Regions from separate parts of the Enterobacter sp. ECC-219 genome, predicted to be linked through region 1. Evidence: predicted binding sites of a transcription regulator. Region 1 holds the regulator's gene; the other holds the start of a gene.
The links. The regulator PurR, encoded in region 1, represses purine synthesis genes. The targets are predictions, from matches to a motif close to CANGCAAACGTTTGCNTG.
Positions count from the first base shown of each region.

Region 2: a site for PurR is predicted at 5,449-5,466, ahead of V1603_RS10965 (amino acid aminotransferase). Genes of this name have one in related genera too.

Region 1 covers NZ_CP143680.1:2,771,310-2,779,256, reverse strand. Annotated here, with positions in the region: gene gloA (lactoylglutathione lyase) at 1-265, shown strand, start outside; gene rnt (ribonuclease T) at 360-1,010, shown strand; gene grxD (monothiol glutaredoxin 4) at 1,055-1,402, opposite strand; gene V1603_RS13200 (C40 family peptidase) at 1,741-2,514, shown strand; gene sodB (superoxide dismutase [Fe]) at 2,637-3,218, shown strand; gene V1603_RS13190 (MFS transporter) at 3,256-4,422, opposite strand; gene V1603_RS13185 (YnhF family membrane protein) at 4,586-4,675, opposite strand; gene purR (HTH-type transcriptional repressor PurR) at 4,973-5,998, shown strand; gene punR (DNA-binding transcriptional activator PunR) at 6,016-6,927, opposite strand; gene punC (purine nucleoside transporter PunC) at 7,042-7,947, shown strand, end outside.
Region 2 covers NZ_CP143680.1:2,347,086-2,355,032, reverse strand. Annotated here, with positions in the region: gene pepN (aminopeptidase N) at 1-583, opposite strand, end outside; gene pncB (nicotinate phosphoribosyltransferase) at 838-2,040, shown strand; gene asnS (asparagine--tRNA ligase) at 2,206-3,606, shown strand; gene V1603_RS10970 (porin) at 4,212-5,345, shown strand; gene V1603_RS10965 (amino acid aminotransferase) at 5,530-6,720, shown strand; gene V1603_RS10960 (MBL fold metallo-hydrolase) at 6,769-7,416, opposite strand; gene V1603_RS10955 (YcbK family protein) at 7,437-7,947, opposite strand, start outside.

The DNA.
Region 1 (7,947 bases):
GGAAACGGATGAAGCAGTCATCGAGCTGACCTACAACTGGGGCGTGGACAGCTATGAGCTGGGTACCGCCTATGGCCATATCGCGCTGGAAGTGGACAACGCGGCCGAAGCGTGCGAACGCATTCGCAAAAATGGCGGTAACGTCACGCGCGAAGCGGGCCCGGTAAAAGGTGGCACCACCGTGATTGCGTTTGTCGAAGATCCGGACGGTTACAAGATCGAGCTGATTGAAGCCAAAGACGCGGGCCGCGGCCTGGGCAACTGATCCCTCAGGGCGCAATATGCGCCCGTAGTTTTACTGCATCCCCCCGCAAAATTTGCCATAATGCGCTCTGCTTTTTCCCTGGTAAGAGACCCTGATGTCCGATAACGCTCAATTTAGCGGTCTGTGCGACCGTTTTCGTGGTTTTTATCCCGTTGTCATTGATGTAGAAACAGCCGGATTTAACGCTAAAACCGATGCGCTGCTTGAAATTGCCGCCATCACGCTGAAGATGGATGAACAGGGCTGGCTTACACCGGACACCACGCTGCATTTCCACGTTGAACCTTTCGAAGGGGCAAACTTACAGCCGGAGGCGCTGGCGTTTAACGGTATCGATCCGCATAACCCGCTGCGCGGAGCAGTCAGCGAATATGATGCGCTGCACGCCATTTTTAAAATGGTGCGTAAAGGCATGAAAGAGAGCAACTGCAGCCGCGCCATCATGGTGGCCCATAACGCCACCTTCGATCACAGCTTTACCATGGCTGCAGCCGAGCGCGCGTCGCTCAAGCGCAACCCTTTCCACCCGTTCGTGACCTTCGACACCGCCGCGCTGAGCGGCCTGGCGCTGGGACAAACGGTGTTATCAAAGGCCTGCATTACGGCGGGTATACCGTTTGACGGCACTCAGGCACACTCCGCCTTATACGACACGGAGCGCACCGCAGAGCTGTTCTGTGAGATCGTCAACCGCTGGAAGCGTCTGGGCGGTTGGCCGCTGCCGATGGGCGACAGTGAAGAATAAAAAAAAGCGACCTTATCAGGTCGCTTTTTTATTAACGCAGAAAATTACTCAGCGTCTGGCTCTTCGGTTTTGTACTTCGCCGCCGTCTCTTTGATCAGCTGCTGCAGTTCGCCGCGCTGGTACATCTCAATCAGGATATCGCAGCCGCCAACCAGTTCGCCGTCAACCCACAGCTGCGGGAAAGTCGGCCAGTTAGCGTATTTTGGCAGCTCTGCGCGGATGTCCGGGTTCTGCAGGATATCAACGTAAGCAAAACGCTCACCACAGGCTGACAGCGCCTGAACCGCTTGCGCGGAAAAGCCGCAGCTTGGCAGCTTCGGAGAACCTTTCATATACAGCAGAATCGGGTTTTCAGCGATCTGGCGCTGGATTTTTTCAATAGTGGTGCTCATGTCTTGCTTCCTTTAACTTCTGTTACGGCAATAGTCTGACATTGTAGCGGGTCAGGCTGGCATCGGAAAATAACATTTTCGTCACGTTTATATATTTTACCGCGACTCTACAAAAGTTGCATTGCAAATGGTGTTTACCCCTGCGACCGTCAGGGTTTTGCTCAGGGAGTGAACAATTGTGCGGCAGAACGATGATTTTTTTTGCACTTGCTAACGAAACAGGTTTTTAGATTGAAAAATGCTATTAACTTCTCGGGTTTTTATGGATTAGAATCGACGGGCTTTGTAAATCACACGCGGGTATTATTGATGACCTGCATATATCAGGGGACTGCCCAGTGGCGCGGATAACTAAAATCTCGATCACGCTCTGTGCTTTACTGTTTACTTCACTCACTTTCACGCCAGCGGCAAACGCCTCTCAGCAGGCGCGGCAATCTGCTGTACAAAAAAGCCATCTGGTAAAAGCCACAGAACGTAAGAAAAAAACCACCACGAAGAACGTCAAGAAAAAAACCACCGCTCAGACTAAACAGACCGCTTCCAGCAAGACGAAAACAAAATCTTCCCGCACTACCCGCACCGCCAAAAATAAAGCTTCGCTGACTGCCGCTAACCTCGTTACAGAAAAATGCATTACCCGTAAAGGGCATAAAGCAAAATGCACGAAGGTGACGAAACTGGCGGATGTGCATAAAGTGCGTGTGCAAAAAGCGCAAAAAACCGCGATGAATAAGCTGATGGGACAGATTGGCAAACCTTATCGCTGGGGCGGCAGCTCGCCGCGCACCGGTTTCGACTGCAGCGGCCTCGTCTATTACGCCTATAAAGATCTGGTTAAATTCCGTATTCCGCGTACCGCCAACGAGATGTATCACCTGCGCGATGCGTCACCGGTTAACCGCGGGGAGCTGGAAAACGGCGATTTGGTCTTCTTCCGTACCCAGGGTCGCGGCACGGCTGACCACGTCGGCGTCTACGTCGGCAACGGGAAATTCATCCAGTCACCGCGCAGCGGCCAGGATATTCAGATCACCTCGCTCAGTGAAGACTACTGGATGCGCCACTACGTCGGCGCGCGTCGCGTGATGACGCCAAAAACCATTCGCTAATCCCTGCCCTGCCACATCCGTGGCAGGGTAAGTTCCTCTTTTGCATACCCTTTCAATTTGCTATCCTGTCCCTGTTGTCTGTGTGGTTATTGGCAACGCAAAATACAATAAGGAGAGAAGCAATGTCGTTCGAATTACCTGCACTACCGTATGCAAAAGACGCCCTGGCACCGCACATTTCAGCGGAAACCCTGGAATATCATTACGGCAAACATCACCAGACGTACGTCACCAACCTGAACAACCTGATCAAGGGCACCGATTTCGAAGGCAAAACGCTGGAAGAGATCGTTCGCAGCTCGGAGGGTGGCGTTTTTAACAACGCGGCTCAGGTGTGGAACCACACCTTCTACTGGCACTGCCTGGCACCCAATGCCGGTGGCGAACCTGCCGGTGAGCTGGCGGCCGCGATTAACGCCGCTTTTGGCAGCTTCGCCGAGTTTAAGACGAAGTTTACCGATGCAGCCATCAAGAACTTCGGTTCTGGCTGGACGTGGCTGGTAAAAGAGGCGGATGGCAAACTGGCTATCGTGTCCACGTCTAACGCGGGCACCCCGCTGACCACCAGCGCTACGCCGCTGATGACCGTGGACGTGTGGGAACACGCTTACTACATTGATTACCGCAACGCGCGCCCGAACTACCTGGAACACTTCTGGGCGCTGGTTAACTGGGAATTTGTCGCGAAGAATTTCGCCGCGTAAAAGACACGCAGAAGGGTTCGCCCTTCTGCGTTTTTGCTTATTCCGCCGTGCAAACGGCTTCAGGCTGTTTACGGCCGGACATCATTACCAGCAGCAGGCCGAGCGCTGCAATAATGGCCCCCATCACCGGCACAAAACTGTACCCCAGACCACCTGAAATCACGGCACCTCCGGCAGCTGCGCCCAGCGCATTGCCGAGATTGAACGCCCCGATATTCACGGAAGACGAGAGGCCCGGCGCCTCATGGGCGACACGCATCACGCGCATCTGCAGCGGCGGCACCACGGCAAAGGTTGCGGCCCCCCAGACGACCATCGCAATCGCCGCTCCGAACTCATTACGCGCCAGCCACGGGATAGCAACCATAATGACAATCAGCAGGGTTAAGAAGCCTTTCAGCGTCCCGCTCACGGAACGGTCAGCAAATTTCCCGCCGAGATAGTTGCCGATCGAGAAGCCGACGCCAATCAGCACCAGCATCGCGGTAACGAAAAGAGGCGTTGCGTGGGTGATATCGTGCAGCACCGGTGAAATATAGGTGTAGAGGGTAAACATCGCCCCTGCCCCCAGCACCGTGGTGAGCAGCGCGGAGAGCACCTGCGGGCGCATCAGCACCGCCAGCTCTTTACGCACTTCCGGACGTTCTCCTGCTCTTCCTTTCGGCAGAGAGAAGAACAACGCCACCATTGCGACCACGCCCAGCCCGGCCGTCGCCAGGAAGGACATACGCCAGCCGATCGCTTCCCCCAGCCAGGTTGCCGCCGGCACCCCGCCAATGTTGGCAATCGTCAGCCCCATAAACATGGTCGCTACAGCGCTTGCCTGCTTGTGTTTTGGCACTACGCTTGCGGCCACGACCGAGCCCAGCCCAAAGAACGCGCCGTGGTTCAGGCTGGTCAGAATGCGCGACAGCATCAGGGTGGTGTAGTCCGGCGAAATGGCCGAAAGCACGTTGCCCAGAGTGAAAATCGCCATCAGGAAAATCAGCGCATTGCGGCGCGCCCGGTGAGAAAGCAGAAGCGTCATCAGCGGCGCCCCCACCATCACGCCGATGGCGTAGGCGCTGATTAACATGCCTGCCGCAGGGATCGAGACGTCTACGCCCCGGGCAATAACAGGCAGTAACCCCATCGGGGAGAATTCAGTGGTGCCAATCCCAAAAGCGCCAATCGCCAGGGCCAGCAGGGGAAAATTGATTTTCATGCGTCAACTCCGGATGCCGTGTCATGTGGTGACACAGAACAAAGAAGCGGAAAGCATGACATCAATCACAAAAAATGAGAAGTTAACAAAATGGCAAAAGATTTTTGCCAGAGAAGTAACAATCGCGGCGATGGGGAGGGAGAAGGCTCTCCCTCCGCGTAAATCAGTGCAGCGCAGCCGTCAGACCGGCCGCGACAATCAGAGCCAGCACAACAACGGTGGTGAACAGCGAAAACTTCAGATCGGAACTCATCAATTTTTCTCCTTTTAATCCCCCCACGAAAAGTGAGCTTGCTCATTTTTGCACAGATTCCGTCAAAAATCTTCCTGGATTTATACTGATAACCACTTTACCTCTTCCCCTTTTCATCAAGATAGGCCAAAATTCCACGCTAAATTTATTAGCGTACCGGCCATTGACCCCCTCCTGACGTCCCGTGTCGTTTTCCTGGCGTGCCGCAATCCAAAATTGCGTGATAAGGGTGAGAGAAGGCAAACGTTTACCTTCAAGTTTTTCAGGAGCTTAGGATATGGTCTGGAGTGACATTTAATGGCAACAATTAAAGACGTAGCAAAACGCGCAAACGTTTCCACTACAACCGTATCACATGTAATTAACAAAACCCGCTTCGTGGCGGAAGAGACGCGCAACGCGGTCTGGGCAGCGATCAAAGAGCTGCACTATTCGCCAAGCGCGGTTGCGCGCAGCCTCAAGGTCAATCACACCAAGTCCATTGGATTACTGGCGACCAGCAGTGAAGCGGCCTATTTTGCCGAGATCATTGAAGCGGTGGAGAAAAACTGCTTCCAGAAAGGCTATACCCTGATTCTCGGCAACGCATGGAACAGCATTGAAAAACAGCGCGCCTACCTGTCGATGATGGCGCAAAAGCGCGTGGATGGCCTGCTGGTAATGTGTTCCGAGTACCCGGAATCCGTGCTGTCGATGCTGGAAGAGTATCGCCATATTCCGATGGTGGTGATGGACTGGGGCGAAGCGCGCGCGGATTTCACCGATTCGGTTATCGATAACGCCTTTGAGGGCGGCTATATGGCCGGCCGTTATCTGATTGAGCGCGGCCATCGCGAGATTGGCGTGATCCCGGGTCCGCTGGAGCGCAACACCGGCGCGGGCCGTCTGGCCGGCTTTATGAAAGCGATGGAAGAAGCGCTGATTACCGTGCCGGAAAATTGGATCGTGCAGGGCGACTTTGAGCCGGAATCAGGCTACCGCGCGATGCAGCAGATCGTCTCCCAGCCGCACCGCCCGACCGCCGTCTTCTGCGGGGGGGACATCATGGCGATGGGCGCCCTCTGTGCGGCCGATGAGCTGGGTCTGCGCGTCCCGCAGGACATCTCCGTGATCGGGTATGACAACGTGCGCAACGCGCGCTTCTTCACGCCAGCGTTGACCACCATTCACCAGCCGAAAGATTCGCTGGGTGAAACCGCCTTCAATATGCTGCTGGACAGGATCGTCAACAAACGTGAAGAGTCGCAGTCCATTGAAGTTCACCCTCGCCTTATCGAACGCCGTTCCGTTGCGGATGGCCCGTTCCGCGACTACCGTCGTTAATCTCATTGCGGAGCCAGTCAGGCTGGCTCCCTCAGCCACTCCCGGTTAAGCGTTTCGCTGTCCCCCAGATAATCCAGAAGCCAGGCCATCGCCGGCGAAACATCATTTTGTTGCCAGGTGAGGCAGCAGGCCGCATCCGGGAACGGATTCTCCAGGGCCAGCTCAACCCACTCACCGGTGTCGATTCGCGGTCGCGCAAAATGAACGGGTACCATCGCGACGCAGAGCCCGGCGCTGAGGCACGTCGCCGACGATTCCCAGTCAGGGGCCACCACCCGCCGCTGGTTGTCCAAAAGCCAGGTGATACGCTTGGGCAGCGAGCGGGAGGTATCCTCCAGCACCAGCGACGGCCAGCCGCGCAGCGTATCATCGCTCAGCGGCCCTCCCATCTTCGCCAGCGGATGATCGCTTGCCACCACGCATTTCCAGCTCAGCATACCCATATCGCGAAAGGCGTAACGCCCCCCGACCGGGATCGCCTGCGTGGCCCCAATGGCCATCTCTGCCCTGCCGTCCGCCAGCGCATCCCAGACGCCGTTGAACACCTCCTGCGAAACCCACAGTTCGACGTCAGAAAAATGACGGTAGAAATCGACAATCATCTGCCGGGTGCGCTCGGGCTTAACGATGTTATCCACCGCAATGGAAAGGTGTCCCCGCCAGCCGTTCGCGATCTGCTGGCACTGCTCGCGGGTGATCTGCATTTTTTTGATAACAGAACGCCCTTCCTTCAAAAACCACGCCCCTGCAGGCGTTAATTCCACATCACGATGCCGCCGTTCAAACAGCGGTACCGCCAGCCACTCCTCAAGCTGACGTACGGTATAGCTGATAGCCGAAGGGACGCGATGTAGCTCCTGCGCCGCCCCGCTAAAGCTGCCGTTACGCGCGACAGCATCGACCACTTCAAGAGAATAATCTGACCACATTTTCTGCCTGCAAAAAATTTGAATGCACCCGCCAAATATTAGCGTTTCACAAGCGGCTTTGCACTCCCTACACTCAGCGCCAACGTATACCTGCCTCCTCAGGAGAATAAAACAGTGCAACCCAGGAAAGGTTTTTTAGTCTGGCTCGGCGGCTTAAGCGTGCTGGGCTTTTTGGCCACCGATATGTACCTGCCGGCTTTCGCCGCCATGCAGGAAGATTTGCAAACCCCTGCTGCCGCCATCAGCGCCAGCCTGAGCCTGTTCCTTGCCGGTTTTGCCTTCGCGCAGCTGCTCTGGGGACCGCTTTCGGATCGCTTTGGCCGTAAACCGGTACTGCTGCTGGGTCTGGCCATTTTTGCCGTGGGCTGTCTGGGGATGCTATGGGTGCGCGATGCCACCTGGCTGCTGGCACTGCGGTTTGTTCAGGCGGTCGGCGTCTGTGCCGCTGCCGTGACCTGGCAGGCGCTTGTCACCGACTACTACCCGGCAAACCGCACCAACCGTATTTTCGCCACCATTATGCCGCTGGTAGGGCTTTCACCTGCCCTTGCTCCGCTGCTGGGTAGTTGGATCCTCGCGCACTTTGACTGGCAGGCCATCTTTGCCACGCTGTTTGCCATCACGCTGGTGCTGATGCTGCCGGCATTCGCCCTCAAGCCCGCGCATAAAAAAGAGGTGCACGCAGACGCGAAGCCGATCACCTTCACTTCCTTGCTCAGCACCAAAGCGTATCGCGGCAACGTTCTGATCTATGCCGCCTGCTCGGCAAGCTTCTTCGCGTGGCTCACCGGTTCGCCGTTCATTCTGCACGATATGGGCTACAGCCCGGCAGCCATCGGCCTGAGCTATGTTCCACAGACTATCGCGTTCCTGGTGGGCGGGTATGGCTGCCGCGCGGCGCTGCAAAAGTGGGAAGGTCAGCAGATGCTGCCATGGCTGCTGGTGCTGTATGCGCTGAGCGTCATCGGGACCTGGGCCGTTGGCTTTATTCCGGGTGCCGGTCTGGCCGAAATTTTGATT
Region 2 (7,947 bases), 420 kb from region 1:
CGAAATCACCGGCCACCAGCGCAAACAGGTAGCATGGTTTCGGGAATGGATCCTGCCACTGCACCCAGTGACGGCCATTTTCCAGCTCACCCTCACCGACGCGGTTGCCGTTGGAGAGCAGGAACGGGTAGAGCGTTTTATCGGCAATGATTTTCGTCGTAAAACGCGCCAGCACATCCGGGCGGTCCAGATACCAGGTAATGTGGCGGAAACCTTCTGCTTCACACTGGGTACACAGGGCCACGCCTGACTGGTAAAGCCCTTCCAGCGCCGTGTTGGCGGCAGGGCTGATTTCATTCACGATGCGCAGCGTAAAGCGTTCCGGCAGGTTGTCGATGACCAGCTGGTTGCCTTCTTCTTTATAGTCTGACCAGGGTTCATCATTAATATGCAGGGAGACCAGCGTCAGATCTTCGCCATCCAGACGCAGCGGTACGGCTGTCGCGCTGTGGCGCGTCACCTGGCTTATCGCTGTCACAACGGTTTTTGCGGCATCCAGGTCAAAAGTCAGATCGATATCGCTAATCAGGTATTCCGGCGCGCGGTAGTCGTGGCGGTATTTGGCTTGTGGCTGTTGTGTCATAGAAAACCTTATGCATCGTTTGTCGAGTAACGTTTCAATATATTCCTGTTGCGCAAAACGCGCTATGCAGAATGTTCATCTTTTCAGGCAGAAACACCTTTTTCGCTACATTTGTATAACACGGGGCACGAAATGCGCTCGACCATAAAGTGTGCTTATGTTGTGATCGGGGTTCAATAAATCACTAAACAAGGTATACTCCGGAGTTGTTTATTGTACTAAACGCTCCCGTGAGAGGATGCTACAGCGCACCTATGACTCAATTCGCTTCTCCGGTTCTGCATACGTTGCTGGATACCGACGCGTATAAACTGCATATGCAGCAAGCCGTTTTCCACCATTACTATGACGTTCACGTCGCGGCGGAATTCCGCTGCCGTGGTGACGACTTGCTCGGTATCTACGCAGACTCCATTCGTGAACAGGTCGATGCGATGCAGCATCTGACGCTGCAGGACGATGAATACCAGTGGCTTTCTGGCCTGCCTTTCTTCAAAGCGGACTATCTGAACTGGCTGCGCGACTTCCGCTATAAGCCTGAACAGGTCACCGTGACCAACGAAAACGGCAAGCTGGATATTCGTCTTGAAGGTCCGTGGCGGGAAGTGATCATGTGGGAAGTGCCGCTTCTCGCCGTTATCAGCGAGCTGGCCCACCGCTACCGTTCGCCTGAAACCGGCGTCGAACAGGCGGTCGCCTCGCTGGAAAACAAACTTGCAGCATTCTCTACCCTGACCGAAGGGCTGGATATGTCCCGCTTCCGCCTGATGGATTTCGGCACCCGTCGCCGCTTCTCTCGCGAGGTTCAGCAGGCTATCGTTGAACGTCTGCAGCAGGAGCCATGGTTCGTAGGCACCAGTAACTACGATCTGGCGCGTCGCCTCAACCTGACGCCAATGGGCACCCAGGCACACGAGTGGTTCCAGGCACATCAGCAAATTAGCCCTGACCTGGCTAACAGCCAGCGTGCGGCGCTGGCCGCCTGGCTTGAAGAGTACCCGAATCAACTCGGGATCGCCCTGACCGACTGCATTACGATGGATGCCTTCCTGCGCGACTTTGGTCCCGAGTTCGCTGAACGTTACCAGGGGTTACGCCACGACTCAGGGGATCCGGTTGAATGGGGCGAAAAGGCGATTGCCCATTATCAAAAACTCGGTATTGACCCGATGAGCAAGGTGCTGGTCTTCTCCGATAATCTCGACCTGGCGAAAGCCGTAGAACTGTATCGTCATTTCAATGCCAGAATTAATCTGGGCTTCGGGATCGGTACCCGGTTGACCTGCGACATTCCTCAGGTAAAACCTCTGAATATCGTTATAAAGCTGGTGGAATGTAACGGCAAGCCGGTGGCAAAGCTCTCCGACAGCCCGGGTAAAACCATCTGCCATGACAAAGCGTTTGTCCGCGCATTGCGCAAAGCGTTCGATCTCCCTCAGATCAAAAAAGCCAGTTAAGCGCTTACGGGAGCCTTCAGGGCTCCCTTCCCTTATTTATTTCTCAATTCTTCTCTTTTGACTGCGAAATTTACTTGTCTGATAGCGGATGGCAGGTAACATAGATATCCCCCCATAAGGGTGGACAAGTGTTTATTTTTTCCGACTATTAACAGAGAGAATATTATGAGCGTTGTGCCTGTAGCCGACGTACTCCAGGGCCGTGTCGCCGTTGACCAGGAGGTCACCGTGCGCGGATGGGTGCGTACTCGCCGAGATTCTAAAGCTGGCATCTCCTTCCTTGCCGTCTATGACGGTTCCTGCTTTGATCCTGTACAGGCCGTCATTAATAATTCTCTGCCCAATTACAATGATGACGTTCTGCGCCTGACGACGGGCTGTTCCGTTATCGTCACCGGTGTGGTTGTGGCATCCCCGGGTCAGGGCCAGAGCTTCGAGATCCAGGCCTCTGCCATTGAAGTGACCGGCTGGGTTGAAGATCCGGACACCTATCCGATGGCGGCAAAACGTCACAGCATCGAATACCTGCGTGAAGTGGCGCACCTGCGTCCGCGTACCAACCTGATTGGTGCGGTAGCCCGCGTGCGTCATACGCTGGCCCAGGCGCTGCATCGCTTCTTCGATGAGCAGGGTTATTTCTGGGTGTCTACCCCGCTGATCACCGCATCCGATACGGAAGGTGCAGGCGAAATGTTCCGCGTCTCGACGCTGGACATGGAAAACCTGCCGCGCACGCCGGAAGGTAAAGTGGACTATGACAAAGACTTCTTTGGTAAAGAAGCCTTCCTGACGGTATCCGGCCAGCTCAACGGCGAAACCTACGCCTGTGCGCTGTCTAAGATCTACACCTTCGGCCCAACCTTCCGCGCCGAAAACTCCAACACCAGCCGCCACCTGGCGGAGTTCTGGATGCTGGAACCGGAAGTGGCGTTTGCCGATCTGAATGACGTTGCAGGTCTCGCAGAAGCGATGCTGAAGTACGTCTTCAAAGCGGTTCTGGAAGAGCGTCCTGACGACATGAAATTCTTCGCAGAGCGCGTAGACAGCGATGCGGTGGCGCGTCTGGAGCGTTTCGTCTCCGCCGACTTTGCGCAGGTGGACTATACCGACGCGGTAGCGATCCTTGAAAAATGCGGTGAGAAGTTCGAGAACCCGGTTTACTGGGGCGTCGATCTGGCGTCTGAACACGAACGCTATCTCGCCGAGAAACATTTCAAAGCGCCGGTTGTCGTTAAAAACTACCCGAAAGACATTAAGGCCTTCTATATGCGTCTTAACGAAGACGGGAAAACCGTGGCAGCGATGGACGTACTGGCGCCGGGCATCGGTGAAATCATCGGTGGTTCTCAGCGTGAAGAACGTCTGGACGTGCTTGACGCGCGCATGGAAGAGATGGGTCTCAACCCTGCGGACTACAGCTGGTATCGCGATCTGCGCCGTTATGGCACCGTTCCGCACGCAGGGTTCGGTCTGGGCTTCGAGCGTCTGATCGCCTACGTAACCGGTGTTCAGAACGTGCGTGACGTGATTCCGTTCCCGCGTACTCCGCGCAACGCCAGCTTCTAAGTAACACAACAGACAATGGCCAGCATTTGCTGGCCATTATTTTATTCTGCCTTGTCAGTTTTTGTCAGCGTAAAGTCAGCGTTTATAAACCACTACCCCGTCACAACCACTACCTGTTACGTTTTGTTTCCGCGAAATATCCAGCCACAAAAAATAAACCTCAGTCTTATTGCGATTATTACAGCCTGAAGTAATAGCACAAATTTCAACCAATTTTTCAGCCATCCAGAAGTCTTTCTATGGTCATAAGAAAAAACGAGTCGTTTAACTTTCGTTTATAGGAATTGCCTTTATTCAAATTAAACATAAGGAATTCATATATATAGGAAAGGTGCTGTTGCTTAGTTCGCCAGGCCGCTCTGAAATTTGAGATGGTTCACAAAGTTCCTAAAAATACATATTTAGTTACACATATTTTCTTTCTGTAACTCAATCTTGAGAATTGTAGCACTTTCAGGCTAGCGAAACGCTTCGGTGAATGGAAAGATGCCTGTCAGATACATAAAGACACCTAACTCTCATCAATAGTTCCGGAAATATTTATTGACAGAATTTATTGACGGCAGTGGCGAGTGTCATAAAAAAACCAATGAGGGTAATAAATAATGATGAAGCGCAATATTCTGGCAGTGGTAATCCCTGCCCTGCTGGTAGCCGGTGCAGCTAACGCTGCAGAAATCTATAACAAGAACGGCAACAAACTGGATCTGTACGGAAAAATTAACGCTGAGCGTGATTTCGTTACCAACGGCGATAATACCAACAACGCAGACTCCACCTACGCGCAGATCGGTTTCAAAGGCGAAACTCAGATCAACGACCAACTGACCGGTTATGGCCAGTGGGAATACCGTGCACTGGCCAGCTCAGCTGAAAGTGAGCAGTCTTCAAACAACTCTACCCGTACTCGTCTGGCTTTCGCGGGTCTGAAAATGGCTGACGCTGGCAGCATCGACTATGGCCGTAACTACGGCATCGTATACGATGTTGAGTCTTACACCGACATGGCGCCAACCTGGTCCGGCGAAACCTGGGGCGGTGGTTATGTTGATAACTACATGACCAGCCGTTCTACTGGCCTGCTGACCTACCGTAACAGCGATTTCTTCGGTCTGGTTGATGGTCTGAGCTTCGGTATCCAGTACCAGGCTAAAAACGAGCGTGCTGATCTGCGTCGTGCCAACGGCGACGGTGTTGGTTACTCTGTGGGTTACGACTTCGGCGGTGGCTTTGGTCTGACCGGCGCATACAGTAATGCTAACCGTACTCTCGACCAGAAAGCTGATGGCAAAGGCGACAAAGCTGAAGCATGGGCAATCGGTGGTAAATACGATGCTAACAGCCTGTATCTGGCAGCTGTGTACGCAGAAACTCGCAACATGAGCATCCTGGGTAACAGCACCGGTTCCAATACTCCGGATGCTAATGGTGACGTGTTCAACGTAGCGAACAAAACCCAGAACTTCGAAGTTATCGCTCAGTACCAGTTCGATTTCGGCCTGCGTCCATCCCTGTCCTACGTGCAGAGTAAAGGTAAAAACCTGAACACCGTAGCCGGCGGCGATGCAGATCTGGCTAAATACGTTGAAGTAGGCGCAACTTACTACTTCAATAAAAACTTCAACGTGTCTGCTGACTACCGTATCAACCTGATCGACGAAGATCAGGCCAAGCGCACTGGCGGCGGCTGGGTTGGTACCGACGACCAACTGGGTCTGGCTGCAGTTTACCAGTTCTAATCAGAACACCACTTTGTTATATGCATAATGAACAGGGCTTCGGCCCTGTTTTTTTATGCCTGACAGAAAATAATGGCGACTTTTGAAAAGCCGCACGCTTTTCGTCGCAAACGGTTGGCATTTTGTAAATCTACCGTTAACCTGATAGCGGATTTCACTTCTGTAATCACAATGGAACTTCGTCATGTTTGAGAACATTACCGCCGCTCCTGCCGACCCTATTCTGGGCCTGGCCGATCTGTTTCGTGCCGACGACCGCCCTGGCAAAATCAACCTGGGTATTGGTGTATATAAAGATGAAACCGGCAAAACTCCGGTACTGACCAGCGTTAAGAAAGCCGAGCAGTATCTGCTGGAAAATGAAACCACCAAAAACTACCTCGGTATTGATGGTATCCCTGAATTTGGTCGCTGCACCCAGGAGCTGCTGTTCGGTAAAGGCAGCGCAATTGTGAGTGACAAACGTGCGCGCACGGCGCAGACCCCTGGTGGTACCGGCGCGCTGCGCGTGGCGGCGGATTTCCTTGCGAAAAACACCTCTGTTAAGCGCATATGGGTGAGCAACCCAAGCTGGCCGAACCACAAGAGCGTGTTTAATTCTGCGGGCCTGGAAGTGCGCGAATATGCATACTACGACGCGGCAAACCACGCTCTGGACTTTGACGGCCTGCTTTCAAGTCTGAGCGAAGCGCAGGCGGGTGACGTGGTGCTGTTCCACGGCTGCTGCCACAACCCGACCGGTATCGATCCAACGCTTGAGCAGTGGGAACACCTGGCGAAGCTCTCCGTTGAGAAAGGCTGGCTGCCGCTGTTTGACTTTGCTTACCAGGGCTTCGCCCGCGGTCTGGAAGAAGATGCCGAAGGCCTGCGCGCGTTCGCAGCCGTGCATCAGGAGCTGATCGTTGCAAGCTCCTACTCCAAGAACTTTGGTCTGTACAATGAGCGTGTAGGTGCCTGTACGCTGGTTGCGGCTAACGATGAAACCGCCGATCGCGCCTTCAGCCAGATGAAATCCGTTATTCGCGCTAACTACTCTAACCCGCCGGCACACGGTGCGTCTGTTGTTGCGACCATTCTGAGCAACGATGCGCTGCGCGCGATCTGGGAACAAGAGCTGAACGATATGCGTCAGCGTATCCAGCGCATGCGCCTGCTGTTTGTGAACACCCTGGCTGAGAAAGGCGCAGACCGCGACTTCAGCTTCATCATCAAACAGAACGGCATGTTCTCGTTCAGCGGCCTAACCAAAGAGCAGGTTCTGCGTCTGCGCGAAGAGTTCGGCGTATACGCCGTAGCCTCTGGCCGCGTGAACGTTGCAGGCATGACCCCTGACAACATGGCGCCACTGTGCGAAGCGATTGTCGCCGTCCTGTAATAGCGCCCACAAAAAAGCCTGCGCTAAGCAGGCTTTTTTTTATGCTGGTTACCAGACAGGCATTTCATCCTGAAGGAACGGGTTATGGAGCCGTTCATAGCCCAGCGTCGACATCGGACCGTGTCCTGCGATAAACGTTACGTCATCACCCAGCGGCAATAACTTCTGTTTGATCGACTGAATCAGCTGCCCGTGGTCGCCACGCGGAAAATCGCTGCGTCCTACGCCACCTTTGAAAATCACATCGCCGGATATCAGCAGACGGGACTGGTCGTCAAAGAAGACGATATGGCCTGGCGTATGCCCAGGACAATGCAACACCTGTAAAGTCACATTCCCTACGTTAACGCGCTCTCCTTCGTTCAGCCAACGATCGGGCGTCAAAGGCAGACACTCATCAAGGCCAAACATGCGGCTTTGGGCGGGTAACCCCTGCAGCCAGAACTCATCCTCTTTTTCCGGGCCGATAATCGGCACACCGTAGTATTTAGCCAGTTCAGCCGCTGCACCCACATGGTCGAGGTGACCATGCGTCAGTAAAATCTGCATCAGCGTCACGCCGCTGTCGGCAACTTCCTGCTTGATTTTCTCAGCGTCACCGCCGGGATCGACAAGCGCGGCCAGTTTGGTTTGTTCGCACCAGATTAATGAACAGTTCTGGGAGAACGCGGTAACCGGAATAATACGATAGTTCATACTGCTCCTGTGTTTCGTTATTACCAGTGCCGAACCGGCCCGGTATCAATATGCACAAAGTTGCTACGTGGGTAATATCCTACACCACCAGCGCGCATAGATAACGCGGCTTTGCGAATATTGGCTAACGAAACGCCTTCAATGTGGAAATCCATTGCCTGTCCCTTCGTGTGGTAGCTTTTTTTCGCTACCCCACGGCTATGGGCGCGCAGTTCGTTATTGGTATCAATTGAGCGATAACCAGAAATAAGCTGCACCGGCTTGCTGGTGCCCAGCAGGCCCTGAAGGCGGAAAAGCTGATCAAACAGTCCAGGGTCGATGGCTTTTACTTTATTCGCGCGGAAATCACGGAAAAAATGGTTGAGTCTTGCTAATTCATCCTGAATATAGCCTCTGCCATCGAAAAACTCCGCTTTTAGCGACTCACCGGTGTGAAGATTGCTGAGCGTTAAAACGCGCGGACGAGGTGTCGAGAGGGTGGCAAATGCTGGCGTCGGTAAGATGGCCGCTGCGCCAAGCGCAACACCACCT